Regions from separate parts of the Burkholderia sp. YIM B11467 genome, predicted to be linked through region 2. Evidence: riboswitches for the same ligand, from Rfam matches in the RefSeq annotation. Region 2 holds a riboswitch; each other region holds the start of a gene.
What was found. A riboswitch is a leader RNA that binds a small molecule or an ion and turns the genes downstream of it on or off. The one in region 2 is predicted to bind cobalamin.
Positions count from the first base shown of each region.

Region 1: it holds a riboswitch for cobalamin, as region 2 does, so the genes downstream of both, ACTRWB_RS08990 (TonB-dependent receptor domain-containing protein) here and ACTRWB_RS35380 (CbtB domain-containing protein) in region 2, are expected to answer to the same signal.
Region 3: it holds a riboswitch for cobalamin, as region 2 does, so the genes downstream of both, cobA (uroporphyrinogen-III C-methyltransferase) here and ACTRWB_RS35380 (CbtB domain-containing protein) in region 2, are expected to answer to the same signal.

Region 1 covers NZ_JBQVSQ010000002.1:391,255-403,691, reverse strand. The annotation lists gene ACTRWB_RS09030 (threo-3-hydroxy-L-aspartate ammonia-lyase) at 1-756, shown strand, start outside; gene ACTRWB_RS09025 (hypothetical protein) at 874-1,122, shown strand; gene ACTRWB_RS09020 (SDR family NAD(P)-dependent oxidoreductase) at 1,159-1,983, opposite strand; gene ACTRWB_RS09015 (SDR family NAD(P)-dependent oxidoreductase) at 1,985-2,860, opposite strand; gene ACTRWB_RS09010 (NADP-dependent oxidoreductase) at 2,891-3,883, opposite strand; gene ACTRWB_RS09005 (Dabb family protein) at 3,934-4,566, opposite strand; gene ACTRWB_RS09000 (hypothetical protein) at 4,556-4,900, opposite strand; gene ACTRWB_RS08995 (AraC family transcriptional regulator ligand-binding domain-containing protein) at 5,067-6,125, shown strand; cobalamin riboswitch at 6,215-6,407, shown strand; gene ACTRWB_RS08990 (TonB-dependent receptor domain-containing protein) at 6,746-8,674, shown strand; gene ACTRWB_RS08985 (TetR/AcrR family transcriptional regulator) at 8,804-9,376, shown strand; gene ACTRWB_RS08980 (alpha/beta hydrolase) at 9,399-10,436, shown strand; gene ACTRWB_RS08975 (LysE family translocator) at 10,433-11,065, opposite strand; gene ACTRWB_RS08970 (Lrp/AsnC family transcriptional regulator) at 11,182-11,643, shown strand; gene ACTRWB_RS08965 (hypothetical protein) at 11,774-12,437, shown strand, end outside.
Region 2 covers NZ_JBQVSQ010000017.1:352-12,788, forward strand. The annotation lists gene ACTRWB_RS35355 (hypothetical protein) at 1-57, opposite strand, end outside; gene ACTRWB_RS35360 (DHA2 family efflux MFS transporter permease subunit) at 285-1,709, shown strand; gene ACTRWB_RS35365 (2OG-Fe(II) oxygenase) at 1,986-2,729, opposite strand; gene ACTRWB_RS35370 (inorganic phosphate transporter) at 3,090-4,682, opposite strand; gene ACTRWB_RS35375 (histidine phosphatase family protein) at 4,842-5,429, opposite strand; cobalamin riboswitch at 5,481-5,618, shown strand; gene ACTRWB_RS35380 (CbtB domain-containing protein) at 5,652-5,861, shown strand; gene ACTRWB_RS35385 (CbtA family protein) at 5,875-6,597, shown strand; gene ACTRWB_RS35390 (LysR family transcriptional regulator) at 6,620-7,528, opposite strand; gene metE (5-methyltetrahydropteroyltriglutamate--homocysteine S-methyltransferase) at 7,655-9,949, shown strand; gene ACTRWB_RS35400 (purine-cytosine permease family protein) at 10,011-11,513, opposite strand; gene ACTRWB_RS35405 (MFS transporter) at 11,685-12,437, opposite strand, start outside.
Region 3 covers NZ_JBQVSQ010000005.1:230,631-235,054, reverse strand. The annotation lists gene ACTRWB_RS19290 (cobyrinate a,c-diamide synthase) at 1-1,104, opposite strand, end outside; gene cobO (cob(I)yrinic acid a,c-diamide adenosyltransferase) at 1,107-1,709, opposite strand; gene ACTRWB_RS19280 (cobalamin biosynthesis protein) at 1,744-2,121, opposite strand; gene cobA (uroporphyrinogen-III C-methyltransferase) at 2,118-2,927, opposite strand; cobalamin riboswitch at 3,038-3,273, opposite strand.

The DNA of each region.
Region 1 (12,437 bases), on a different contig from region 2:
CATGGCGTCGTCGCGTTCTCGTCCGGCAACCATGCGCAGGCGATCGCGCTGTCGGCGCGAATCCTCGGCATCCCGGCAACGATCGTGATGCCGCAGGATGCGCCGGTCGCGAAGATGGACGCGACGCGCGGATACGGCGGCAACGTCGTGACCTACGACCGCTACACCGAGGATCGCGAGCAGATCGGGCGCGATCTCGCGGCAAAGCACGGGCTCACGCTGATCCCGCCCTACGACCACGCGGACGTGATCGCCGGCCAGGGCACGGCGGCCAAGGAACTGTTCGACGAAGTCGGCCCGCTCGACGCGGTATTCGCGCCGCTCGGCGGCGGCGGGCTGCTGTCGGGCACCGCGCTCGCCACGCGCGCGCTGTCGCCGCGCGCAACGTTGTACGGCGTCGAACCCGAATCCGGCAACGACGGCCAGCAATCGTTCCGGTCCGGCGCGATCGTGCATATCGACACGCCGCGCACGATCGCCGACGGCGCGCAGACGCAGCATCTCGGCAACCTGACGTTCCCGATCATCCGCCGCGACGTCGACGACATCCTGACCGCGACGGACGCGGAATTGATCGACTGCATGCGCTTCTTCGCGACTCGTATGAAGATTGTCGTCGAGCCGACCGGCTGCCTGTCGTTCGCCGCGGTGCGACGGATGAAGGACCAGCTGCAGGGCAAGCGCGTCGGCGTGGTGATCAGCGGCGGCAACGTCGATCTCGAGAACTTCTGCAAGCTGGTGTCGGCATCGGCATGAGCGTCGCGGCGCGCGGGAACATCCGGTAATCCGCGCGCCGCCGCTCCTTCACGTCGCGTTAAGTTTCGCGCCCTAGACTGATTACGTTGTCCCGCAGTCAGTCGTGAAGGAGCCAACATGAACACGCACGCGATCGTCGCCGCCGCCCTGGCGGCCGCCTCCCTTTCGGCGTTCGCTCAACCGGGCGTTACGTCTTCCGGTTTTCCCGCCGCATCGCCACGCGATGCAGTCGCGCAGGCGACGCATCGTTCGCCCGCCGCGTTGCCGCCCACCGGCTTCGTGCTCGCGAAGATCGATCAGAACAATACGCCGCCCGATCGCGGCGGCGACCCGAGCGGCCGCGCGCACGCCGGCACCCGTATGTAAGCGCCACACGCCGGTCGCCGCTGCCGCGCCCGGCCCTCAGAACGCCGGCAGCGACGGATCGCGTGCGGCGAGGATGTCGTCGGTGCGCCGCTGCAGTGCGCCGTCGATCGTCTCCGGCTGAGGAATCAGCCAGTAGCGCCCTTCGCGGATGCCGTCAAACACCCGCTCGGCGAACGCGTCGGGCGTGAGCCCGTGCGCGCTCAGCATCGAGCGCATCGTGTCGACGAAGCCGCGCACCTCGGGCCGGTCGTGCACGGCGCCGAACGGATCGTTGAAGATGTCCGATTGCACGGGGCCCGGCGCGAGCAGCGACACGCCGACCGGCGCGCCGAGCATCTTCAGTTCGCCGTACAGCGATTCGGTGAGCGCGACCACCGCGAATTTCGTCGCCGAATAAGGCGACATCAGCGGGCTCGGCAGGAACCCGCCGACCGACGCGGTATTCACGACGCGCGCCGGCACGTTGCGTTCGAGCATCCGCGGCACGAAGCTGCGGATCCCGTTCAGCACGCCGTGCACGTTGATCGCGAAGCTGCGCTCGAAACGTTCCGGCGTGATTTCCCAACTGAAGCCGGTCGCCATCACGCCCGCGTTGTTGAACAGCAGGTCGACGCCGCCGAAGCGCTGCCATGCGGCATTGGCCAGCGCGTCGACGGCTTCCGGCCGGCTGACGTCGGTCGGCACGCACAGCACGTCGGTATCGAGCGTCGCGGCGAACGCGTCGAGCTTCGCCGGATCGAGATCGGCCAGCACGACGCGCATGCCGAGTGCGGCCGCGTGGCGCGCGAGCCCGCTGCCGATGCCGCTGGCCGCGCCGGTGATCACGGCGGTGCCGCCGTCGAAACGAATCGATTTCGTCATATCAGAATCCTGTCGGGTCGATGTGGGGATGCGCGTACGCGGGAATCACGGGCGGCAGCAGCGGCGTGCGGCCGTCGAGCGAACGCACCGCGAGCTGCTGCGCGAGCGGGAAATGCAGGCTGTGCGTGACGAGGCCCGTGCGTTCGCGCGCCGGCAGGCTGCACAGTGCGAGCGCGGTTTCGGCGAGATACGCGACGTCCTCGGTCGGATAACCTTCGGGGATGTAGCGCGCGGCGCCCGGCGTGCGGATCGCCGTGCTCGGCGCGACGAGATTCACCGCGATGCCGTCCACTTCGAGTTCGGCCGCGAGCCCCTGCGTGAAGCGCGACAGCGCAGCCTTCACCGCCGCATAGACGGTCGCGCCGCCCGCCCGCGAGAAATCGTCGAACGGCCGCAGCGGCGGCAGCGCCGTCACCGAGCCGACGTTCACGATCCAGCCGCCGCCGCGTGCGCGCATCAGCGGGATCGCGGCCTGCGCCAGTGCGAACGGAATGCGCAGATAGTGTTCGATCGTCGTGTCGAACATCGACATCGGCATCGCGTCGACGCATGCGTAGTCGGCCACGCCCGCGTTGTTGACGAGGATGTCGAGGCCGCCGGCCGCATCGGCCGCGCGCCCGACGAGTGCATCGCGCTCGGCCGCGTTCGACAGGTCCGCCGCAAGCGCGATCGCACGGCCGCCGGCCTGTTCGATCAGCGCGACCGTTTCGGCGAGCGTGCCGGCGGTCGTCGCCGATTGCGTGAGGCTGCGCGCGGTGACGACGACGGTCGCGCCTTCGGACGCGAGGCGCTGCGCGATCGCGCGGCCGATGCCGCGGCTCGCGCCCGTCACGAGCGCGCACTTGCCGGCCAGGATCGGGGCTCGGGTGTCGGTCATGTTGTCTCCTGTGATTTGAGTGCGGGCCATTCAGCCGGCGATATCCGCAACGTGCAGCACGAGCTTGGTTTTCGCCTCGCCCGTTTGAACGAGATCGAGCGCCCGTGCCGCCTGTTCGAGCGGGAAACTGTCGAAGCGCGGCACGCGCAACGCGCGCCGGCCGAGGCGTTCGGCAATCGATGCGAGCGTGTTCCCGCTCGGCATCCGGCTGTAGGTCATCGCGGTGCGCAGCCCGCGCCGTGCGGCTTCGGCACCCGTCTCGGCCAGCCGCTCGGCGTCGCCGGCCGCGAGCGTCATGATGTTCACGAGCGTGCCGCCCGGCGCGAGCAGGTCGAGCGCGTCGGGCAGCGTGTCGCCGCCGACCGCGTCGAGCACGAGATCGACGCCGCCGGGCGCCCATGCGCGCACCGCTACCGCGATGTCCTGCGCGCGGTAGTCGATGCTCGCCGCCGCGCCCAGCGATTCGACCGTGTCGCGGTTGCGCGCGGCACACGTCGCCGCGACGTGCGCACCGGCCTGCACAGCCAGCTGGATCGCGAACGTGCCGACCGCGCCCGCGCCGCCGTGCACCAGCACGGTCTGCCCCGCGCGCAGCCCGCCGTCGTCGAACAGGCCGGCCCATGCGGCCAGCGCGGGCGTCGGCGTGGCAGCCGCTTCCGCGAAGCTCACCGTGTCGGGCAAGCGCACGACCGAGTCGTGGCGCACCGCGACGTACTCCGCATACGCGCCCCAGCGCCCCGCGCCGACGTCGGTCTGCGCGAACACGCGCATGCCGGGCGCGAAGCCGTCGACGCCGTCGCCGACCGCTTCGACCACGCCCGCCGCATCGAAGCCGATCACGAACGGAAACGAGTACTGCATGAACGCACCGAGATAACCTTCGCGGCATTTCCAGTCGGCGGGATTGACGCCTGCATACGCGACGCGGATCAGCACGTCGCCGGGGCCCGGCTTCGGTGCGGGAACGTCGGCCAGCCGGAAAGCGTCGGAATGACCGACTTGGTCGATCAGAAGGGCTCGCATTTTCGTGTCTCCAGGATTTTGGTTTGGCTCGTTGCGCAGTGCGCCGCGCGTTACACCGCCGTGTCGAGCAGCAGGCTCGACGCGAGCGGACAGAACGCATGCGAGATCGCGTCGACCGTCCAGTCGGGGCTTTCGGCGTCGAACCGGCGGTCGACCCAGCCCCAGTGATACGGATGCATCAGGTATTCGCCGAGCAGATCGCCGACCTGCGCGAATTCCTGTTGCCATACGTGCGTCCATGCGCCCGGCGTCACGATCCGGCTCAGGCGCCAGTTGCGGATGCCGCGCATGAACGCGGGCATCTGCAGCAATTCGTGCTCCAGCGACGCGACCTGCGCTTCGCTCACCTGCGGCCGCACGCGCAGCATCAGCGTGCGCCAGATGCCATCGCGCAACGCCGGTTCGCGCAGGCCGCCGCCGATCGCACGGCAGGCCGCGCCGTCGATGCGCGCGATGCCCGGCAGTCGAGCCAGCGCGGCGAAATCCGCCGCGGAATCGGCCGTTCGTTCGTCGCGCAGCACGTCGAGCGTGTAGTCGCCCGCGCCCCAGCTGCCTTCCAGATTGCGTGCGAGCGCCACGCGGGTTGCGCCGGGCAACGCCTGCGCGGCCTCGTGCAATGCATGCTCGATTGCGCCGGCGTCGCGATCCGCCGAAACGAACACCTGTGCCGTGTCATGCCGCATGGTCGACCTCCGTCAGCGCGGGCAGCGGCGCATCGGCGTCCGTCATCACGTGGCGGCGGCGTGCGTCGCACAACCCGTCGACCGCCACCCAGAACGCAACCACGTCGCCATCGGTCAGCGCGCGTATCCGGTAATAGGCCGGCGCATCGTCGACCTGCCACGTCAGCCACAGCGTGCTCGCCTGACCCGGCACCGCGACGGGCGGCGACACCCAGCGGCCGGCCGCCGTCAGCCCGCGCGCCGCGTGGCCCGGCAGGTAGCGGTCGCGCAGCAGTGCAAGCACGTCGGGAATGCGCTCGGGCGCGAGCGTGATTTCATCTACGATCTGGATCATTCGCGTGTCGTCCGTGGTCGTTCATGGCGGGATGCGTGGCCGGCCTACGCCGTTCCGGCGAGGCCGAAGGCGGCCGGCGTGACTAGTATTCTTGCGTGGCGACGGTTCACGGACCCCTACCGGCCCGCTCACCGGCCCCTGTCGCAACGATCAGAACGGGAGACACATGAAACAGCGCGCCATGCCGGCCAGCGGCCGGGTCCTGCCGGGCCTCGACGCGCGCCTGCTGAGCGAACTCACGCGCAGCGGCGCGCCGCCGGCCGACCGCGATGCGCAGCCGCGGCAAGATGCGACGGCGACGCGCGGCTTCGTCGCGCTCTACCGCGACGCGATCGAGCGGCTCGAGGCACAGGTCGCGCGCGGCAACGGCCATCCGCCGATGCGCAAGCAGGAAGTCGACCTGATGTGCCGCTGCCTGCTGAGCTGCGCGACGCTCGCCGACGCGATCCGCTGCGCGCGCGACTTCTGCGAGATGCTGACGCCGCGCGCCGGTACGCTGTCGCTCTCGGTACGCGACGCTCGCGCGACGTTCCGGATGGACTCGCTGCGCCGCACGCGCAGCCCGGCCGCATGCCTCGTCGACCTGACGGGGCTGTTCTGCTATCTGCAGCTGTTCGGCTGGCTGATCGGGCAGCCGCTGCGGCCGGACGAAGTCTGGCTCGGCCATCCGCGCCGCGACGACGCGATGCCGCTGCTCGGCTTGTTCAACGCGCCGGTCGACGTCGGCCGGAAAACCTACGGCTTCTCGTTCGATGCGGCGCGGCTCGATCACCGCGTGATCCGGCAGCCGGGCGAGCTCGACGCGTTTCTCGTCGATTTCCCGTTTCGTCTGATCGATGCGGCACCGGCCGTCGTGTCCTGGGCGCAGCAGGTGCGCGGCTTTCTCGATGCGGCGCTCGCGCGCGAACAGGCGCTGCCGGCGCTCGCGGAACTGGCCGCGTGGCTCGGCGTCAGCGAGGCGACACTGCGGCGCCGGCTCGCAACCGAAGGCAGCGGATATCACGTGCTGCGCGAGCAATGCCTGGCCGACGCTGCACGGCGATGCCTGCACGAGACCGACTGGCCGGTGACCCGCGTGGCCGCGTTTCTCGGCTTCGGCGGCGAAGAGGCGTTCAGGCGCGCGTTCGTGCGCTGGACCGGCGTCGCGCCGAGCCGGTTCAGGCGCGAGCATGCAACCTCGAGCCCACCCGTTTCGTCAGACATGAAACGCGGCGTCGGCGCATAAAAGAAAGGATTTCGAAAGTTTTTACCGGGCAATGACGTTTTTTCGCATCCTCGCGCGACCGAAGAATTGACGCGCCGGAGTGCGCGCCATTACGCTTGCGCGCTGATGGTTCCCGGAGACGGGATCAAAAGGGAACGCAGGAGAGGCGGCGCCTCGAATCTGCGGCTGCCCCCGCAACTGTGAGCGGCGAATTCGTGCCACTGCGTGCCACTGGGAAACCGGGAAGGCCGGCACGGATGACGACCCGCGAGCCAGGAGACCTGCCATCGACCCGAGGTCCAAGCAGCCGCACCGGGCGGGGTGTCCCGGAGCGCCAAGCACCGCCATTGGCGGTCGCCCGTTGCATGGACGGCCCGACCTCAGGATCCTTCAGATGTCCTTCGTTCCCGAATCCGCTTCCCCGCCGGAAGCGTCGCACCGGCACGCCGCCGGCAGGCGCGGCCTGCCCGCGCGCATACGGCTTGCGCCATCGATCGCGTCGTCCGGCATGTGCCGCGCCTGCACCCGCGACGGCCCGCCGCGCGGCCCGGCCACGCCATGACCCAGGAACAAACCGGCCGGCCCTGCCCGCCCCCCGCACACGATCGCCGTACGCGCAACACGCTCACTCTCGCTGCCTCATGAACATTCGTTACCTCCTTGCCACGTCCGCCGCCACCGCGCTGCTCTCCCCGATCGCCCATGCCGCCGGCGACGCAGCGCTCCCGCAGCCGTCCCAGCCCGCGGAAGGCGCCGACCTGCCGACGATCAGCGTGACCGACACGCGGTACCTGCCCGAATCGTTCGACCGGCGTTATGCGTCGACGCAGGTGCTCACGCGCGAGGATCTCGACCGGCTGTCGCCGAGCGACCCGAGCATCACGCAGGCACTCGCGACGCTGCCGGGCGTCACCGTTTCGCAGAGCGGCGGCCCCGGCTCATCCTCGTCGGTCAGCATTCGCGGCTCGTCGGCCAGCCAGGTCGCCGTGTTCATCGACGGCATCCGGATCGGCTCGCCGACTACCGGCATCGCACCGTGGGCCGACCTGCCGACCGAAGCGTTCGAACGCGTCGAAGTGATTTCGGGCCCGGCCGCCGCGTCGTTCGGCGCCAATGCGATGGGCGGCGTCGTACAGCTCTTCACGCGCCGTGCGTCCAACCAGCCGAACCAGACCACCGTCTCGTTCGGCGGCGGCTCGAACAAGACGTTCGACACGCAGTTCCGCACGTCGGGCACCGTGCCGTCGACGGGGCCGCTTGCCGCGCTCGGCGGTCTTACCTATTCGCTCGGGCTGCACGACTACAACACGGCCGGCATCGATGCGACGCGGCCCTTCTTCTCCGGTCACGAGGCCGGCCGCAATCCGTATCACGCGCAGGATCTCGATGCGCGCCTCGGTTACGCGCGCGACAACTGGTCGATCTCGACGTTCGCGCTGTATCACCGCTCCGATCTGTCCTTCGACAACCTCGGTTATGCGAACCGCGAGCTCGATCACCAGCTGACGACCGGTGTCGCGTTCCATCTCGACATCACGCCCGACACGCAGTTCGACCAGTCCTTTGGTTATGCGAACGATCGCCAGTTCATCTACGCGGACAACCCGGCCCTCGCGACCGACCAGATCAATTCGCAACGCTTCAGCATCTCGACGTCGCTGACGCATCAGGAGCACGGGTTCCGCCTGTTCGGCCTGCCGCTGTCGGGCGAATCGAAGCTGGCCTACGACTTCACGCGCGAACAGGCGTTCCTGCCGATCGACATTCCCGGCGGCGTGCCGACGCGCAACGACTCCGCGTTCTCGCTGCATCAGTCGGCCACGCTCGGCAGCGTGACGATGTTCCTCGCGGGTCGCCACGAAATCATCGCCGGGCAATCCGTGAACACGGGCAACGCCGCGTTGTCGTGGGCGATCACGCCGGTCTATACGGCGCGCGTGTCGTACGGCAATGCGTACCGCCTGCCGAGCTTCAACGACCTGTACTACCCCGGCTACGGCAATCCGAACCTCAGCCCGGAACGCAGCACGTCGGTCGAGGCCGCGATCGACGCGAACACGTCGTACGGCACGTTCACCGCCGCGATCTACGACACGCGGGTCAACAACCTGGTCGCCTACAACCCGGCGACGTTCTCGCCGATCAACATCGGCCGCTCGCATATTCGCGGCATCGACCTGTCGTACAAGGGGACGATCGGCCGCTCGACGCCGGTGAGCGTCGCGGTCGGCATCCTGAATCCGCAGGACGAGACCAACCAGACCTGGCTCAACCGCCGGCCGCGCCAGACGGTCAGCCTCAACGTCGACCACACGTGGGACGAACTGCACCTGCATGCGCTGAGCACCGGCGCGTCGCTGCTCTACGGCGGTTCGACGTTCGACGACCCGGCCAACACGCAGTATCTGCCGTCGTACCTGACGGTGAGCCTGCGCGCGTCGTACCGGATCAATTCGCACCTGACGGTGTCGGCATCGCTGTCGAACCTGTTCGACCGGCAGTACATGACCGCGTACGGCTACAACACGCTCGGACGCACCGCGTTCGGCAAGGTCAGCTACACGTTCTGACCGCCCCGTGCATCGGCGCCTGCGTCGCGGGCGCCGATGCGTATCGGCGCAACCGGCGCGCGCGGGAAATTGACATCGCCGCAAAAACTAATAGAATTAGTTTTTTGACTAACCCGCATAGCATCCGTCATGGCGCGTGCCGGCATTACCGTAGACAGGCTCGTCGAAGCCGGTGCGCAGCTCGCCGATGAAACCGGCTTCGAGCAGCTCACCGGCGCGGCGCTCGCGCGGCACTTCGACGTCAAGCTGGCCAGCCTGTACTCGCATATCCCGAGTTTCGACGATCTCAAGAGCCGGATCGCGTTGTTCGCGCTGAAGGAGCTCGCCGAGCGCGCGACCGACGCATTGGCCGGCCGCACCGGCAAGGACGCGCTGGCCGCGCTCGCGAACGTCTATCGCGACTATGCGCGCGCGCACCCCGGCCGCTTTGCGGCCGCGCGCCATCCGGTGAGCGCCGAGCGCGCCGCCGAAAGCGCGGGCGGCCGGCTCGTCAGGATGACCTCCGCGGTGCTGCGCAGCTACGACATTCCGGACGCCGAACAGGCTCATGCGATCCGCCTGCTGGGCGGCTTCTTCATGGGCTATGTGACGCTCGAAAGCGCGGGCGGTTTCTCGCACAGCGCGCCGGATTCCGACGCGTCGTGGTCGCGCAGTCTCGATGCGCTGGACGTGATGCTGCGTCACTGGCCTTCGGCCGCATGACGCATCGAACGGAAATCACGCGATGAAAGACAAACCTGACGGCGTCGTCCTGCCGAGCCGTGTCGTTCCCTTCCCGACCTCGATCAGCGACGAAGCGCGCACCGCGTTGCAACGGCTGGTCGGCGACGACGGCGTGCCGCTGAACGCGCGGCACGTGATGCCGGCGCCGGACGATGTCGACGCCTGGCTGCGCGTAAAAGCGGCCACCGATGCGCACTACGCGGCCGCCGTCGAGCAGCTCGGCGGCTATCTGCGTTCGAGCGTGGCAACGATCCGGGCCGGCGACGCGGACGTGCATGTCGCGACGCCCGACGCACCGGCTTCCGGCGAATGCGCGTACATCGACCTGCATGGCGGCGCGCTGATCTTCGGCGGCGGCGCTGCATGCCGGGCCGGCGCGCGGATGCAGGCCGACCGGCTCGGCATCCGCTGCTACGGCGTCGACTACCGCCTGCCGCCCGAGCATCCGTACCCGGCCGCGCTCGACGATTGCATCGCGGCGTATGCGTATGTGCTGGAGCGCTACGCACCGGAAAACATCGTCATCGGCGGCCGCTCGGCGGGCGGCAACCTCGCCGCCGCGATGGTGCTGCGCGCCCGCGACGAAGGCTTGCCGCTGCCGGCCGCGCTGGTGCTGCTGTCGCCGGAAGCCGACCTGACGGAATCCGGCGACAGCTTCGAAACCAACCGGCTCGTCGATGTCGTGTTGCCGGCGTCGCTGATGTCGAACAACCTGCTCTACGCGAATGGCGCCGATCTCGCGCATCCGTATCTGTCGCCGCTGTTCGGCGATTTCGCCGCCGGTTTTCCGCCGACGTTCATCCAGAGCGGCACGCGCGACCTGTTCCTGTCGAACGCCGTGCGCCTGCACCGCGCGTTACGGCGCGCGCTGGTGCCGACCGAGCTTCACGTGTTCGAAGGGATGCCGCATGGCGGGTTCATGGGCGCGCCGGAAGACATGGAACTGAGCCAGGAGATCGCGCGTTTCGTGCGTGCGCATCTGCAGGCGTTGAATGCCGCCGAAGGCGTTCGTTCGAACGGCGCCCCGCCGCAGGGCTAGACCAGGCCGCGCACGCCCGCGACCAGCTGGATCGCGCCGAATGCCGCGATGACGACGGCCGACACGCGCGATAGCCCGTGCATGAACGCGAACGACATCTTCGTGCGCAGCGCGGCGGTCGCGCTGCTCAGGCACAGCCACCAGGTCGCGGAACCGATAAACACGCCGGCGACCATCAGCGCCACGGCCGGCCACATCGCGCCTTCCCGCGCGCCCGACAGCGGGCCCAGCGCCGCGAAAATGCCGACGAACGACAGGATCGTCATCGGGTTCGACAGCGTGAGGCCGAACGTCGTCAGGAAGTCGCGCAGGACGGTCGTGCGCGGCAGGTCGCGTTGCATCGCCGACGCGGCCGGCGCCTGGCGCGCGATGGTCCACGCCAGCCACACGAGAAACGCGCCGCCGCCGATTTTCAGGCCGACGGTCAGCATCGGGAAGGCCGTGACGATGCCCGCGATGCCCAGCGCGCCGAGCAGCCCGTAAATCGCATCGGCGCACGCGGCACCGACGCCCGTCGCGAATCCCGCCTGAAAACCGCGGCTCAGGCTGCGCTGAATGCACAGCATGCCGATCGGGCCGACCGGCACCGCAATCGACAGCCCCATCACGACGGACTTGATGAACAGCATCGCCTGCTCCTTGCGACTTTCAACGGGTGGAACAGGCATCGTAGGGAAAGTCCGGTCATCGCTGAATGCGGTTTTTAAGGAAAAATGGCTGCTCCTCCTTAAAAAATCCCGCCGCGATGGATGAACTGGACTGGAAGGTACTGGCGCTGATGCAGGACAACGGCCGCATCAGCTATACGGAGCTGGCGCGCCAGGTTCACCTGTCGGTGCCGGCGGTGACGGAGCGCGTGAAGCGCCTTGAAGCGGCGGGCGTCGTCGACGGCTACACGGCCCGGATCAATCCGGCCGCGGCCGGCTATCCGGTGAGCGCGCTGATCGGCATCACGGTGCCGCAACCGGCGAAAGCGAAATTCCTCAAGTTGCTGGAGACGATTCCCGAAGTCGTCGAATGCCATCACGTGACGGGCGCGGACTCGTATGTCATGCGGTTCGTCGCCGTCAGCATGGCCCATCTCGAACAGCTGATCGAACGCATCAACCTGTACGGCGAAACGCGCACATCGATCGTGATGTCGACGCCGCTGCCGGCGCGCGGGCTGGCGCGGCCGCCGTCGAAGCTCGATGGTGGCCGCAAGTAGCCGGCCGAGGCCTCGCCGACCGGCAGGTCCTGGCCCGAACCTCAGGCGACCGGTGCCGGCCGGTCACCTGAGCGAGGGTTTCAAGAAGGCCTCATGGGGCAGTTAACTTTCGACGCGAGCTGCTGACCTCATGCATCTGAACGACCCGGGCAAGCCGAGGTCGTGGGAGATGGCAAGGTTGACGCCCCCTGTTCACGGCCATAAGCTGGCCCTCGTTCCAATCGTGAAGAAGGCGCAACCCTTGAGAAAGCTCAATCAGGCAGTGTTTGCCGCGCTCGTCATCGGGTTTGCAACGAGTTTCGCGCACGCGCAGCAGCCGGCTGCGAGCAGCTCGGACGTCGCGCCGGCCACACCGGTCATGTACGTGCGGCCTTTCCAGGTCGTTCAGGAAAGCGACGGCTCGGGACGCTTGCTGTCCCGCACGCGGGCGACCATTCACGCGAGGTCGGCTAGCCAGAATGCAGGTGCGTTGGCGCAGGCCATCGTCCAGCAGCTCGGCAACGCGGGCGTCACCGCGCGTTATCTCGCGCCCGGCGAACCGTCGCCGCGGGTCGCGTCGGGCTGGCTGATCGGCGGCGTTTTCTATTCACGCGCCCCGAGCGGCCGCATTCAGTCGCTGCTGCAAGGCGGCTCGGGCGACGACAGCCCGAACACGGAAGTCTCGGTGACGATCGCCGACGCGGCCGGGGACGCCAACGTGCCGTTTGCGGTCATCGGCGTGGCGGATGCGATCAAGGCGCAAGGCACGGTGGCGAGCTGGAATCCGTACGTCGTTGCGGCGAAGTTCGTCGTCA
Region 2 (12,437 bases):
CGTTCGTCGGTAATAGCCGATAAATGCCGCGTTCTCGCGAAAACCCTCCTGCTTCATTTACCCATCCATCGACACCTCGCGCCAACCCGATCGTGGGTGCCACTGGGCGCACGCAGCGCGAATTCGTCACAGAAATCTATGCGCATAAAGTGCATTCGCACGACATGCCCGGCAGAGCGGACAGCAAGCCCTTCGAGGTAATATCGCCATTCGTCCCGATCCCCGGCGCTTTTCCGCATGCGCTGGCGGTCGGTGTCTTCAGCATTCCGTCTCCTGCACCGTTCATGACTGATAGCCCCGCCCAAGGTGGTCGGACGACCGACTTCTTGCCGTATCTCGTCGCCGCAACGTTCTTCATGGAGTACCTCGACACGACCGTGATCGCGACCGCGCTGCCGCAAATGGCGCGCTCGTTCGGCGTCGGACCGAATGCGCTGAGTCTCGGGATGACGGCCTACATGCTTGCGCTCGCCGTGTTCATCCCGATCAGCGGCTGGATCGCGGACCGCTATGGATCGCGCACGGTGTTCGCCAGTGCAATCGTCGTGTTTACCGGCGCGTCGGTGCTGTGCGGGCTGTCCGATGGCGTCGTGACGTTCACGGCTGCGCGCCTGCTGCAGGGTATCGGCGGGGCGATGATGGTGCCGGTCGGACGAATGATCGTCGTGCGCAGTACCGAGAAGGCGAAGCTGATGCGCGCGATCGCGACGATCACGTGGCCGGGCATCGTCGCGCCGGTCGTCGGGCCGCCGATCGGCGGCTTCATCACGACCTATGCGTCGTGGAGATGGATCTTCCTGTTGAACGTCCCGTTCGGCATCGCCGCGCTGGCCTGTACCTGGCTGATCGTCCGGAACACGCGGGCCGACGAACAAAGGCCGCTCGACTGGGTCGGCTTCGTGCTGGCCGGTGGAGCGCTGACCTGCCTGTTGATCGGAACCGAGGCGGCCGGCCAGCAGGACGTGCACTTCACGCGCGCGGTGGTCCTGGTGGGGGCGAGCGTGCTGTTCGGCATTGCCGCGTGGTTGCATGCGCGACGTTGCGCGCATCCGCTGCTTGATTTCACGACGCTGAAGGTACCGACGTTCTCGGTGACGGTGATCACCGGTTCGATCACGCGGATGGCGATCAACGCCGTGCCGTACCTGCTGCCGCTGCTGTTCCAGATCGGTTTCGGGCTGTCGCCGTTCCAGTCCGGCCTGCTGCTGCTCGCGAGCGCGCTCGGCAATCTCGGCATGAAGGCCGGAACGTCGTGGATTCTCGACCGCTTCGGTTTCCGGCGCGTTGCGCTCGTCGACGTGACGATCGTCGGCATCTTCACGATCGCGTGCGGCTGGCTGACTGCATCGACGCCGCTGGCGATCACGCTGTTCGTCGTATTCGTCTACGGGCTGACGCGGTCGATGCAGTTCACGACGCTCGCGACGCTGGCCTATGCGGATATCCCGGCTCACCAGACGAGCGCGGCCAGCACGTTGTGGAGCGCCGCGCAGCAGATGACGATCGGGATGGGGATCGCGTTCGGCGCGTTGTCGCTGCGGCTCGCGGCGTTGGTGCGTGGCGATGCGGCCGGCATGCACTACGTGCTCGACGATTTCCGCTGGGCGTTCGTCGCCGCGGGTGTACTCGCACTGCTGACGTTGCCGGGCTACGCGCGGCTGGCCCTCGATGCGGGCGACCGGCTGCGGGCGAATGTGGCGCGAGGATAGGCCGGGCCGCCAATCGCCTTTGTGTCGCGACAGGTGAATGCTTTCGTTTCCTGTCGCTCACTTGAGACGTCGGTCCGTCATGGCCAAGATGGCCTGACGGGCAGCGAAATCCGTCATCGGCCACTGTGAACGAATGAACAGATCGCGTGGTGATGTCCGGTCGCAACGACCCCCGAACGATAACGCGCGATTGGTGCGGCGGACGCGCGGCGTTTCCTGTGCAAATTCATCCGCGAGACGAATGGCGCGATAGCGTTGCGCTCGTTCCGGTTGCCGTCACTGTGCGTCGTGGAAGATGATGCCGACCGTGTGGCGGTGGCCGCTGCGGATCCGGCTTACGCCGTGGCGCAGGTTGACGCGGTAGAAGCCGCGCGTTCCCTGCACGGGCCGGCCGTGCACGGCGAAGATCACCGCGTCGCCTTGCGTCAGCGGCACCACTTCCGCACGCGACTGCATGCGTGGCCGCTGTTCCGTCAACACGAACTCTCCTCCGGTGAAATCGTGGCCCGGCGCCGACAGCAGGATCGCGACCTGGAGCGGAAAGACGTGCTCGCCGTACAGGTCCTGATGGAGGCAGTTGTAGTCGTCGGGACCGTATTGAAGGATCAGCGGCGTCGGCCGTGTTTGTCCCGCCGCGTGGCAGCGATCGAGGAATGTCGCCTGGTCGTTCGGATAACGGACGTCGAGCCCGAGTGCCTTGTTCCAGCGATTCGCGATAGGCGCGAGATGCGGGTAGATCGTCGTGCGCAACTCGGCGACCACCGCGGGCAGCGGGTATGCGAAATACTTGTATTCGCCGCGCCCGAATCCGTGCCGCGCCATCACGACGCGCGAACGATAGAGCGCGTCCCGCGGATAGAGCGATACGAGCGCATCGCACTCGCTCGCCGAGATCAGGCCCGGCACACGCGCGCATCCGTAGCGATCGAGATCGGCATCGACGGTCGTCCAGTCGATTGCGTCGACACGTTGCGCGATGTCCAGCGATTCGACGGCAGGTTGCAGATCGGCAATGTTCACGGGCTACCTCGGTTCGTCAGCAACGTGGTGCCGTGCGGTCGCGCGGAATGCTTCGGAAGCGTTGCGCGCACGGTTGAATTCACGATGGAAGTTGATGAACCCAGTCTACCGACGTCCGTGAGACGGCGCGCTCCAGATCTTGCGTTTCAATTCGGAAAAGGAAGAGGGGAGCGGCGTGCGATGCGGCACGGACACGCCGCATGCGGCGACGTGTCGGAGCGGAGAAGCGGAGAAGCGGAGAAGCGGAGAAGCGGAGAAGCGGAGAAGCGGAGAAGCGGAGAAGCGGAGAAGCGGAGAAGCGAGAGTCGAACCTTCCACTACAGGCGGCCGGCGCTCACCGGCCACCCACCGCGTCCCCGATCAGACCACCGACCGGAACAGCCAGTAGAGCCCGCCCGCGAGCGCGATCGACGCCGGCAGCGTCAGCACCCATGCGAGCACGAGGCTGCGCACCGTGCTCCATTGCAACCCGGACCCGTTCGCCGCCATCGTGCCCGCGACGCCCGACGACAGCACGTGTGTCGTCGACACCGGCAGCCCGTACATGTCGGCGGCGCCGATCGTCAGCATCGCGACGACTTCGGCCGATGCGCCCTGTCCGTACGTCAGATGCTGCTTGCCGATTTTCTCGCCGACGGTCACGACGATCCGCTTCCAGCCGACCATCGTGCCGAGACCTAGCGCGATCGCGACGGCGACCTTCACCCAGGTCGGGATGAACTTGGTCGCATGGTCGAGCTGCTTGCGATAGTTGTCGATCGCGAGCTTGTCGTCGGCGGCGAACGCGGGTTGCCCCGATTTCTCGATCAGGCGAATTGCTTCGGACACCAGATACATCGTGTTTCGCACGTTGTCGACGTCGCGTTGCGGCACGGCTGCCATCGAGCCCGACGCGCCGACCGCGGTCGCGAGCGACGTGGACAACTGCTGCACGGCCGGCAGCACGGCCGGCGTTAGTTCACGGCGCTGCACGTAGTGTTCGACGTCGGCGCGCGGGTTCGCGGACGGCGCGACGCCGTTCGTGTATTTCCCGAACGTCGCGGCTGCCTGGTTCGCGACCGCAACGAAGGTCTGCGATTCGGCCGGCGTAACGGCCTTGTTCAGCGCATACGCGGTCGGCACCGTGCCGATCAGGATCAGCATGATGAGGCCCATCCCTTTCTGCCCGTCGTTCGAACCGTGTGCGAACGACACGCCCGTGCAGGTCAGGATCAGCAGGCAGCGAATCCAGAACGGCGGCGGCTGATCCTTCGGCGGCTCCTTGTACAGCTCCGGAATCCGCACGACGGCCTTCAGCACGAGCAGCAGCAGCGACGCGCACAGGAAGCCGACGATCGGCGAGAACAGCAGCGACTTGCCGACGCCGAGCGCCTGGCCCCAGTCGACGCCGCTCGTGCCGGACGGCCCGTGCATCAGCTGGTTCATCAGCCCGACGCCGATGATCGACCCGATCAGCGTATGCGAGCTCGACGACGGCAACCCGAAATACCAGGTCGCGAGGTTCCACACGATCGCGGCGATCAGCAGCGCGAACACCATCGCGAAGCCCGAACCGCTGCCGACCTGCAGGATCAGCTCGACCGGCAGCAACTGCAGGATGCCGAACGCGACCGCGCCGCTCGAGACCATCACGCCGAGGAAGTTCCACATGCCGGACCAGATCACCGCGACGTTCGGCGTCAGCGAGTGCGTGTAGATCACGGTGGCGACCGCGTTCGCGGTGTCGTGGAAACCGTTGACGAATTCGAAGCCGAGCGCGATCAGCAGCGCGGCGCCGAGCATCAGGTACGGAAACAGCGATGCTTCGCGGACCGACGACAGATCGTCGATCAGGTGCATGGCGATATAGACGGCGCCGATCGCGAGCACCAGCAGGAAGACGGCATAACCGACTTGCCGGGTGCGTTCGACGGAGCCCGAATTGTTCGAGGCGGACGAAGCAGGTTGATTCATGACGGCATCTCGTAGGGGAATCGCGTCTGATCCTAGCTTCGGCCAGCAGTCAGTTTGATGACAGTCGGGATGGCGAACGGTATGTCTTACAGCGATGTAAGCAGAGCGCCGGCACGCATCTTCGGCCACATGGCGCACGCAACTCGGCACGACATGGGCTTACGCATCAGTGTCGCGCCGATCGACATCCGCGATCAACATCCATCCATGCGGCGATGCGGCGAATGTCGTGCATGACAGCGGCGCGACGTCGACGCGAGTCGCGGCCTTGGAATCCATCCGCAGAGCCTGCGCGACGGCCGCGCGAATGATCGCCGCATGCGTGATCGCGACGATGTCGCGCTCGTGCTGCAGCGCGTTCAACCATGTGCCGACACGCCGCATCGCTGCGTCGAACGATTCGCCGCCGTGTGGCGATGCGGACGGATCGCCGATCCATGCACCCAATTCGTCAGGACAGTCGCGGCCGAGATCGTGCAGCCGCTGGCCGCGCCAGTTGCCGTAGTCGATGTCGCGCAGCGCGTGATCGATGTCGGCACGTAGCCCGAGCGCATCGGCAGTCTGTCGCGCGCAGCGGGCGGGGCTGCACAGCACGATCGCGCCGGCGAGGCCCGCCCACCGGTCGCGCAGCGCGGCGGCGTCGGCGAGCCCGCGCGCGTCGAGCGGATCGTCGTCGGGAAACGTGCCGGTGCGCATCGCACGGGTCGATGCGTGTGCGATCAGGCGCAGCGAGGCATGCAGGGTCATGTCGGTTGTCGGAGGGGCCGGGCGGAACGTGCGGTCGCTCGCACGCCGTTACTTCAACACGCGGACTTTCGCGCGTACAATCCGCCCGATACGAAACGCGGAAGCCGGTGCAATTCCGGCGCGGTCGCGCCACTGTAACCGGGGAATCTCGATCCCGGAAGCCAGACCTGCCTTCGTACCCATCCAACATTTGTCGGGGCGCGATTCCCCTGAGGTGCATCCATGAGCGAAGCAGTGCTGAAGCCGGTCGTCGTGCCGGCACCCATCCCCGTCCGTGAACTGTTGCCGTGGGCCGTGTTCGTCGGCCTGATCCTGCTGCTCGCACTGTATTTCGTCGGCGCGGAACAAGGCGCGACGTCGCTCGTGCCGGGCATGTATGTGCACGAATTCGTCCACGACGGCCGCCATCTGCTCGGCTTTCCCTGCCACTGACGCGGAGAACACGATGGTCGGAAAGCTGCTCATGCGCGGGATGCTCGCAGGCATCGCCGCGGGCCTCCTCACGTTCGGTTTCGCGAAAATCGTCGGCGAACCGCAAGTCGATCAGGCGATTTCCTTTGAAGAAAAACTCGACGCCGCCAAAGGCGACGCGCCGGAGCCCGAGCTGGTCAGTCGTCACACGCAGGCCGGCCTTGGCTTGCTGACCGGTGTCGTGACCTATGGCGCGGCATTCGGCGGGCTGTTCTCGCTGGTCTTTGCGTTCGCGTACGGGCGCGGCGGCCGCCTCCCGGCACGGCCGCTGGCCGCGTGGCTCGCACTGGCGGCGTTCATCGCGCTCGTGATCGTGCCGAACCTCAAGTACCCGGCCAATCCGCCGTCGGTCGGCGATCCCGACACGATCGGCTATCGCACGGGCCTGTTCTTCCTGATGATCGCGATCTCGATCGCGACGATGGTGTTCTCGGTCAGCGTGCGCCGCCATCTGCTGGCGAAGCTCGGCCAATGGAACGCGTCGATCGTCGCCGGGCTCGTGTTCGTCGCGATCATCGCGGCGGTGCAGTTCGGGCTGCCGTCGATCAACGAGGTGCCGGCCGCTTTCCCGGCCGCCGTGCTGTGGAAGTTCCGCGTCGCGGCGATCGGCATGCAGGTGATCATGTGGACGACGATCGGCCTGCTATTCGGCGCGTGGGTCGAGCGCGGCGAACGCATCGGCATGCGCGCCGCCTGACGCGTCCTGCAACCGGGCGCGCCTAGCGCAGCATGCGCGGCGCGCTCCACGTCGATTCGCGCGCGAGCGCGACGAACGCGGCCAGATAGTCGATCGCCGCGTCCGCCTCGCGGATGCCGAGAAAGATCTGCTTCGCGATGCCCTTCTTGCCGAGCTTGACCGGCACGACCGGCATCCGGTCCGCGTATTCGTCCGCGAGCCATCTCGGCAGCGCGGCCACGCCGCGCCCGCTCGCCACCATCTGCAGCATGATGTCGGTCGTTTCGATCGACTTGTGCCGCCTCGGCACGATGCCGGCCGGCGTCAGGAACTGGTTGTAGATGTCGAGCCGGTCGGTTTCGACCGGGTAGGTGATCAGGATCTCGTCGGTCAGTTGCTCGGGCGTCACGTAGTCGGCGTTCGCGAACCGGTGTGAGTCAGCGACCACCAGCACCTGCTCGTAATCGAATACCGGAACGAAGTGCAGACCCGGCTTGTTCAGCGGATCGGGCGTGACGAGCACGTCGATGTCGTAACCGAACAGCGCGCCGATGCCGCCGAACTGGAAGCGCTGCTTCACGTCCACGTCGACGTCGGGCCAGCGCGACAGATACGGTGACACGACCTTCAGCAGCCACTGGTAACACGGGTGGCATTCCATCCCGATGCGCAGCGTGCCGCGCTCGCCCTTCGCGTACTGCTTCATCCGCTCTTCGGCGAGCTCGAACTGCGGCAGCAGCCGGTTCGCCAGCTTCAGCAGATATTGCCCGCCCTGCGTGAGCCGCAGGCCGCGGCCTTCCCGATCCCAGATCGGCGTGCCGAGCTGCTGCTCGATTTTCCGGACGGTATGGCTGAGCGCCGATTGCGTGAGATGCAGCGCGTTGGCGGCCGCGGTCAGCGAGCCCTGGCGCTCGACTTCACGAATGACGACGAGATGGAATCGTTCCAGCATGGTTATCGCTCACCCAACAGATACATGAACAATTTTAATGGATGAATGAAATAATGCCATTTTATTTCATGTATTGAAATCCCTATCATGGCTGCCGGACATTCACTACATCTGGACGGCAGCGTCATGGTCACCACACACAACCTTGGTTTCCCGCGAATCGGCGCGAAGCGCGAACTCAAGTTCGGTCTCGAACGCTACTGGAAAGGCGAATCGTCGCGCGACGAGCTGAAGGCGCTCGGCGCGCAGCTGCGCCAGCGCCACTGGAACGACCAGCGCGATCTGGATCTGGCGCCGCTCGGCGACTTCGCGTTCTACGACCAGGTGCTCGACATGAGCTTCACGCTCGGCAACCTGCCGAAGCGCGTGCAGGGCTTCCACGGCGACGTGCTCGACAACTATTTCCGCGTCGCGCGCGGCCGGTCGGCGCAGTCGGCGGAAGAGCATGCCGCGTGCTGCGGCGGCGTCTCGGCCGGTGAAATGACGAAGTGGTTCGACACGAACTATCACTACATCGTGCCGGAATTCCACGCGGACACGAACTTCTCGCTCGACCCGTCGCGCCTGCTCCAGCAACTGGCGGAAGCGCAGGCGCAGGGTGTGGCCGTGAAGCCGGTGATCCTCGGTCCCGTCACGTACCTGTGGCTCGGCAAGGCGAAGGACGATTCCGATCGCCTCGCACTGCTGCCGAAGCTGCTGCCCGTGTACGGCGCGCTGCTCGACACGCTGACCGCGCAGGGCGTCGAATGGGTGCAGATCGACGAACCGATTCTCGTCACCGAGCTCGACGCCGAATGGCGGCACGCATTCCGCACCGCCTATGCGACGCTGGAAACGCGCCGCATCAAGCTGCTGCTCGCCACCTACTTCGGGCAGCTTCAGGACAACCTGACGCTCGCGGCCTCGCTGCCGGTCGACGGCCTGCATATCGACGCGATCAATGCACGCGACGAAGTCGACGCACTGGTGCGCGAACTGCCGGCCGGGCGCGTGCTGTCGGTGGGCGCGATCAACGCCCGCAACATCTGGAAGACGGACCTGAACGCGACGCTCGACTGGCTCGAACCGCTCGCGAAGCAGCTCGGCGATCGCCTGTGGCTCGCGCCGTCGTGCTCGCTGCTGCACGTGCCGGTCGATCTCGCGAGCGAGGAGAAGCTCGACGCGGAGATCCGTTCGTGGCTCGCGTTCGCGCTGCAGAAGCTCGACGAACTGAAGGTGCTCGCCACCGCGCTGAACGAAGGCCGCGACCAGGTGGCCGATGCGCTTGCCGCGAATGCCGCCGCGATCGACTCGCGCCGCCGCTCGCCGCGCGTGAACAACCCGGTGGTGAAGGCCTCGATCGCGCGTATCGACGCGCAGCTCGGCAACCGCGTGAGCCCCTATGCGCAGCGCGCGCCGAAGCAGTCGGCCCGACTGAGCCTGCCGGCCTTCCCGACGACGACGATCGGCTCGTTCCCGCAGACCGTCGAAATCCGCCAGGCGCGCAGCCAGTTCAAGGCCGGCGCGCTGGACGAAGCGGGTTACCGCACGGCGATGCGCGCGGAGATCGAACGCAGCGTGCGCGAGCAGGAATCGCTCGAACTCGACGTGCTCGTGCACGGCGAAGCCGAGCGTAACGACATGGTCGAATACTTCGGTGAGCAGCTCGACGGCTACGCATTCAGCCAGTTCGGCTGGGTGCAGTCGTACGGTTCGCGCTGCGTGAAGCCGCCGATCCTGTTCGGCGACATCAGCCGCCCAAAGGCGATGACGGTCGAATGGATCACGTATGCGCAGTCGCTGACGAACAAGCCGATGAAGGGCATGCTGACCGGCCCCGTGACGATCCTGAACTGGTCGTTCGTGCGCGACGACCAGCCGCGTTCGGTGTCGTGCTACCAGCTCGCGCTCGCGATCCGCGACGAAGTGCTCGATCTCGAGAAGGCCGGCGTGCGCGTGATCCAGATCGACGAGGCGGCACTGCGCGAAGGGCTGCCGCTGCGCCGCGCGCAATGGAGCGAGTACCTGAAGTGGGCGGTCGAATCGTTCCGCATCACCGCGAACGGCGTGCAGGACGATACGCAGATCCACACGCACATGTGTTATTCGGAGTTCAACGACATCATCGCGTCGATCGCCGACATGGATGCGGACGTGATCACGATCGAGACGTCGCGCTCGGACATGGAGCTGCTCGACGCGTTCGACGACTTCAAGTATCCGAACGAAATCGGGCCGGGCGTGTACGACATCCACTCGCCGAACATCCCGACGCAGGATCACATCGTCGGCCTGATGCAGAAGGCGGCTGAACGGATTCCGGCGGAGCGTCTGTGGGTGAACCCGGACTGCGGCTTGAAGACGCGCCAGTGGGCCGAAGTGATTCCGGCGCTGACGAACATGGTCGCCGCCGCGAAGACGCTGCGCAACCAGGCACACTGACGCGCCGTAGCTTGCGCTGCGACTATTGAAGTACCGGCCCGCCGTGACGGGCCGTTTTCCGTTATGCGCGTTCGCGAATATCCGTGCTGGCGGGAGCGTCGGGCGCAGGCGTCTTCGCGATCACGCGCCGTTCGTGTTCGAGGTCGAGCGAGCGCGACAGGAGTGCATACACGGCGCCCGCGACGATCAGCCCGACGAGCCACGCGATGTCGACGCCGCCGAGCATCCGTGCGAACGGACCGACGAATACCTCGCGGTTCGCTTCGGCATCGAAGATGTAGAAGAACGGCACCATCGCCGCGAAGCCGGCCAGGTACGCGACGATGCCGCGTGGTTGCCACGCCCCGTAGAGACCGTTCGGCGTGAAGAAATGCGCGATCGCATAGTGGCCGCGCCGCACGAAGAAATAGTCGACGAGATTCACCGCGGTCCACGGCACCAGGAAGTAGAGCATCAGCGTCAGGAACGTCTGCAGCAGCGCGATGCCGTTGCCGCGGATCGCGAACACGCAGGCGAGCACGAAGGTGCTGATCGCGACGATCGATGCGACGCGCGCGCGGCGGGTCGGCCGGATCGGCACGATCGAATCGACGGCGGTCAGGACGGTCAGCATCGCGCTGTACGCGTTGAGCGCGATGATCGGCAGGAAGCCGACCAGCGACACGATCGCGATCAGCTTGCCGAGGCCCGGCACGAGCGACGTGCCGACATCGTTCATCGCGACCAGCGCATCGGCCGCGTGCAGCTTCTGCGCGAGCCATGCGCCGAGGCCGATCATCCAGGTGCCCGACAGCGACGCGCCGGCGAAGATCACCGCGATCAGCTTCGCGCGACTCGTATTTTTCGGCAGATAGCGCGAATAGTCGGACACATACGGCGCATACGAGATGTTGTAGCTCGCGGCGATCGCGAACTGCGTCGCGAACGCGATCCAGTTGAAGCCCGGCGCGGCCGCCGGCGCAATGGCGGCGTGTGCCGGCGCCGCATGACCGAACGCGAGCGCGAGCGTGACGAGCGCATAGAGCGGCAATGTCGCGATTAGCGCCCACGTGAAAGTCCGATGCATCAGGTCGTGGCCGTAGATCGCGAGCAACGCGCCGATTGCCACGGCCGCGACGGCGACGAAGCCGCCGTCGATCCCGAATACGTTGTGCACGCCGTCGACCATCAGCGACACGTTGACGACATTGAAGCCGACGAAGACGAACAGCGTCGCGAGCAGCGCGACGATCACGCCGCGATAGCCGAATTGCGCGCGCGACTGGATCATCTGCGGCAGGCCCATCTCCGGCCCCTGCGAGCCGTGAAACGCCATGAAGATCGTGCCGAACATGATCCCGAGCGCGCCCGCGAGCGTCGTCCAGCCGGCGGACAGGCCCATGCCGGGCCCGACGAAACCGATCGAGATCGTGAAGAAATGGAAGTTGCCGAGAAACCAGAACGGCCCCTGGCTCGCCAGCTTTGCGTGGCGTTCGTGTTCCGGGATGTAGTCGATCGAGTGGTGCTCGATCGCGAGGCCGGCCGATTCGGCGCGGCCAAGGTCGAGGGTGTCGGGGCGGTTCATGACGGCTTGTCTCCAGGGTCGCGCGCGGTTCGTCGATGCGACCGCGTGCGCCTGCCTGCCGCGACACCGTCGTGGCAAGCAATCAATATCGGGGGATGCGCGGGCGGTGCGGTACACCGCCGGACAACGCAAAAAAAACGGGCAGGCGAATCGCCTGCCCGTTGCGGGACGTTACGCGGTGCGCACGCCGCGCGGCAGCGACTCGCGCGTCTTGCCGGGCGCGCCCGCATCGTCGATGCTGACGCGGCGCGAGATCAGCCACACGCACAGCGACGAGAGGATTGCGGCACTCGTGTACTGGATCGCGAGCGGCCACCATTGCGGCGCGGTGTTCTGCGCGATGATGGTCGCGACGAGCGGCGTGAGGCCGCCGGCGAGCGCGCCGCACACCTGGTACGCGATCGAGATCGCCGTATAGCGGATCCGCGCGACGAAGATGCCGCTGACGAAACCCGCGACCACCGAGTAGTAGCCCGATTCCGCGAGCGTCGCGAGGCCGACGCCGACCGTGATCGACAGCGGCGTGCCCATGTGCACGAGCGGCAGCATCGCGAACGGAACGATCGCCGCCCATGCGCCGGTGATCAGCAGCACGCGCGTGGTGCCGAAGCGCTGCGCGAGGAACGCGGCGGCGAGCTGCACGACGAACTGCAGCACCGCGACGATCGTCATGCAATGCAGCACCATCGACCGGTCGAGCGACAGGAACTGCGTCGCATAGCTGATCATGAAGATGTTGCTGAAATACACGCCGGCGATGCCGTACACGTTCGCGCCGATCGCGAGCAGCAGCAGCGGCCAGTACTTGAGCGCTTCGCGCAGCGGGTTCTGCGCGGTGTTGCCGCTCTTCCTGACTTCCTCGAACTCGGGCGACTCGGACACGCTCGCGCGGATCACGAAACCGACCACCAGCAGCACGGAACT
Region 3 (4,424 bases), on a different contig from region 2:
CCCGTCGCGCGTATCGAGCCGCTGCATGCCGAGCGCCGCGAACCGACGCTGCATCGTCGCGTGGCCCGGCAGCAGACCGAGCATCGGCGTCGTTGCGCCGTCCACATCGGTCAGCGATTCACACAGATACACCATCCCCCCGCATTCCGCGACGATCGGCCGGCCCGCGGCCGCATGCGCACGGATCGTCCGCGCGGTTTCGTCATTCGCCGCGAGCGTCGCCGCATGCAGTTCCGGATAACCGCCCGGCAGGAACAGCGCGTCGCAATCGTCCGGCACGCGCTCGTCCGCGAGCGGCGAGAAGAATCGCAACTGCGCGCCGAGCGCGTCGAGCAACGCTAGATTCGCCGGATAGATGAACGAGAACGCCGCATCGCGCGCGACCGCGATCCGCTTGCCGGCAAGCGTACGCGGCAGCGGTGCCGCGACGCCCGGTTCCGCGAACGCAACGGCCGGCGGCAATTTGGCAAGCGCCGTTTGGGCGAGCACGTCGGCCGCACGCTCGAGCCGCGCATCGAGATCGCCGATGTCGGCCGGTTGGTGCAGGCCGAGATGCCGCTCAGGCAGCGCGATGCCCGCATCGGCCGGCACGTGCCCGAGCCAGCGCAGGTCGTCGGGCAGCGCCTGTTGCAGCAGTTCCGCATGCCGCGCCGAGCCGACTCGGTTTGCCAGCACGCCGTGAAACGGCAACCCCGGCCGGAACCGCGCAAGCCCGAACGCGATCGCCGCGAACGTCTGCGCCATCGATTTCGCGGAGATCACCGCGACGACCGGCACGCCGAACGCGGCCGCGAGATCGGCGCTGCTCGGCGTGCCGTCGAACAGCCCCATCACGCCCTCGATCAGGATCAGGTCCGCATCGCGCGCGGCATCGGCCAGCAGCGTGCGGCAGCCGGCCTCGCCGACCATCCCGAGGTCGAGCGCATGCACGGGCGCGCCGCTCGCGCGTTCGAGGAGCATCGGATCGAGAAAATCCGGCCCGGTCTTGAACACGCGCACGCGGCGGCCGAGCCGGCGGTGCAGCCGCGCGAGACCGGCCGTCACCGACGTCTTGCCCTGGCCGGACGCGGGCGCGCTGACGAACAGCGCGGGGCAGGCCGGCACGCTCAGAACTCCACGCCGCGCTGCGCCTTCACGCCTTGCTCCTTGTACGGATGCTTGACGAGCCGCATTTCGGTGACGAGATCGGCCGCGTCGATCAGCGCATCGGGCGCGTGGCGCCCGGTGACGACGACGTGCACCGAGTCCGGGCGCGCGACGAGCGTCGCGAGCACTTCGTCGAGCGGCAGGTATTCGTACTTCAGTACGGTGTTCAGCTCGTCGAGGATCACCATCCGGTAGTCGCCGCTTTCGATCATCCGGCGCGCCTCGTCCCAGCCCTTGCGCGCGGTCGCGATGTCGGCGTCGCGGTTCTGCGTGTTCCACGTATAGCCGTCGCCCATCGTCACGAAGTCGCATTCCGCGACGGCGCCGAGGAAGTCACGCTCGGACGTATGCAGCGCACCCTTGATGAACTGCACGACACCGAGCCGCATGCCGTGGCCGAGCACGCGCACGGCCATGCCGAACGCGGCCGTGCTCTTGCCCTTGCCGTTGCCGGTGTGGACCATCAGCAGGCCCTTTTCGTGGGTGGCGGCGGCCTGTTTCTTCTCGTGGCCGGCGCGGCGGCGTTCGGCCATCCGCTGATGGGATTCGGTATCGGTCTTCATCGGGAATCGTCCTGTCGAAAGCGAAACAAAGGGTTCAGAGCGGGCCGGCGAGCGCGACCGTCACGCCGTCCCGGATGGATTTGGGGCCCAGCAGCCGGCCGTGCGGTGCCGCGAGCTGCGCGCACGGCTCGGCCACGCCCGCGACGCCGAAGCGCGCGAGCGCGGCATCCGACGGGCCGCTCGCAGCCAGTTCGGGACGGCTCGCGAGCCGCGCCGCGTCGAACGCGACGAGTGGCCAGCCGCGGCGTGCGCACAGCGTGCGCAGCGCACGGGCGTGCGCCTTGTCGGCGAGCGTCGCGACGACGGCCGGTTCGGCGTCCGGGTAAAGCGCCAGCGCCGCGCGGATCGCGGCGTCGAGTTGCACGGCCGTCGTGCCCGCGCGGAAACCGACGCCGAGCGCGACGCGCATCATGCACCGCCGCCGAGCGCCGCACGCACCGCCGGATCGTCGGCGAGCGCCGCGACGCGGCCGATCACGACAATCGCTGGCGAACCGATGCCGGTCGCGCCGACCTGTTCGACGAGCGTGCCAAGCGTCGCGAGCACGTGCCGTTGCCCGGGACGCGTCGCGTTCTCGATCGCCGCGCACGGCGTATCGCCGGGCAGGCCGCCGTCGCGCAGCGCCGTGGCAATCGTATCGAGCCGGCGGATGCCCATGTAGATCACGATCGTCATGCGCGTCGCCGCGAGCGCGCGCCAGTCGGGTTCGTCGGCGCCCGCGCCGTGGCCCGTGACGAAGATCACGCCTTGCGCGTCGCCGCGCTGCGTGACCGGAATGCCCAGTGCGGCCGGTGCGGCGATGCCCGCGGTGATGCCGTTCACGACCTCGACCGGAAAACCCGCGGCACCGAGCGCGGCCAGTTCCTCGCCGCCGCGGCCGAACACGAACGGATCGCCGCCCTTGAGCCGCGCGACGCTGCGGCCCGCGCGCAGGTGCGCGAGCATCGCCGCGACGATCGCCTCCTGCGGCGTGGACGCATGGCCACCGCGCTTGCCGACGTGCTCGATGTGCGCGTCGGCGCGCGCATGGCGCAGCACGTCGGGGTTCACGAGATCGTCGACGAGCAGCACGTCCGCCGCGCCGATCGCACGCACGGCCTTGAGCGTGAGCAGGTCGGCGTCGCCGGGGCCGGCGCCGATGAGCCACGCGCGGCTCATCGCGCGCGGCACGGCGCGCACCGTGTCGAAACAGTGGAAAGGGGAAGGCGGGCGGCACATCGGCGGCCGGCAAACAGGCAAGACATGACGGATCGGGCGAAGCCCGCGCGAACGCGGGTGGAATGCGCACCCCATCCGTCCCCCGCGGATCGGGCGTTCGGCGAGCGTCGGGCTCGCCCCTTGCGTCGGCCGGTATCCGGGCTGGCCGCTTGCCAGGCCGCGGCCTTCCCGCCCGGTGAAGGGCAGTGGCATCGTGGGCGGCATGGGCGCGTGCGCGGGGAAGCGCGTCGCGCGGGCGGCGTACCGTTGCGGGGACAGCACAGGCCGGGCGGTCGTCCGCCTCCTGTTTCCCGTTTAACTGCATGCGCGGAATGCGCGTGCGAGCACCGAACGCGGCGCTACGATAGCACAGCGCGCTGGCGCAAACGCATGCGGGGTGGGCGCTCGCCCGTCGTCAGTCTCTGCGACGCTCGGCGAACATGTCGCCGAGCAAATGAAGGCCATGCCCCGATCCCGCAAAGCGCGGCGGCGCACAGCCGCCAGGCGTTTCAAGTAAGGCTTCAGCAACCGCCCGCGCCGCAGGATCCACCGCCGCCTGAACCTCCGGACGAGCCGGAACTGCCGCCGATGCCGCCGCGATTCGGGCCACAGACCGCAGCGCCGGCCAGTGCGCCGACGGCCGATGCGGCTCCGTTTCCGAACCCGAGTGCGCCAACACCGGCGCCAAACAGGCCGCCTATTGCAAGCCCGCAACCGGCAGTACCGCCCGCTGCGGTAGCGCCCCCCATTCCATTTAGCGCACCGCTGGCCGCTCCCGAAATCGCTCCGGCGAACCCACCGGCCATGATGCTGCCTCGATTGGCCTGTGCGCCAATGCGCACGGCGTGGACGGCTCCGTCTCCGCCACTTACCCGATTCATTTCACTCGCAGTGAGTTTTCGCATGTTGAATCTCCTTGGATTGACGATTGTCGATACCGATGGCGAAACAGGTGCGATATACGCGATCGGCTTTTTGTCGCAGCGGGCTACTTCACAAGCACCGCTTCGATTCCCGCAGCGTTTGCAGAATGCAGTACGACCACATCAGTACTTTCGCGACCGTTGCAAGGGGGGAATCCATCCCCTTCAGGGCAAACGGAAACAAGAGCGCCATCGACAGCCATACGACGATGGCCACATACAATCGGGCAATATTCATGGTCTGAACGAATGTGTCGCAGTGGTTTATCTCGATCATCGAAAACTGTCTGGATCGGACAATCGAATATCGGCTGCGCAACGTCAATCATCCGAATCTCCAAAGAGAATGAACGTTTCTGCGCGCAACCCCACGCTGTACCTGCCGCGGCGCCGGCCTTGCTATCGCGGACAACGTGATCAACCGTCAATTCTGAAAAACCGCTTCGGATGGCGAGCCGTACTACTGCGCGTTCGATCCCGCACGGGTTGCTGGGCGCGTCAGACAGTCGAACGATTTCCCCGGCATACCCGCGCCTGATCCCTGCCCGCCGGTTCATCCGGCCGACCTGGCCACTCGTCGCCTTGACGCTCCCGC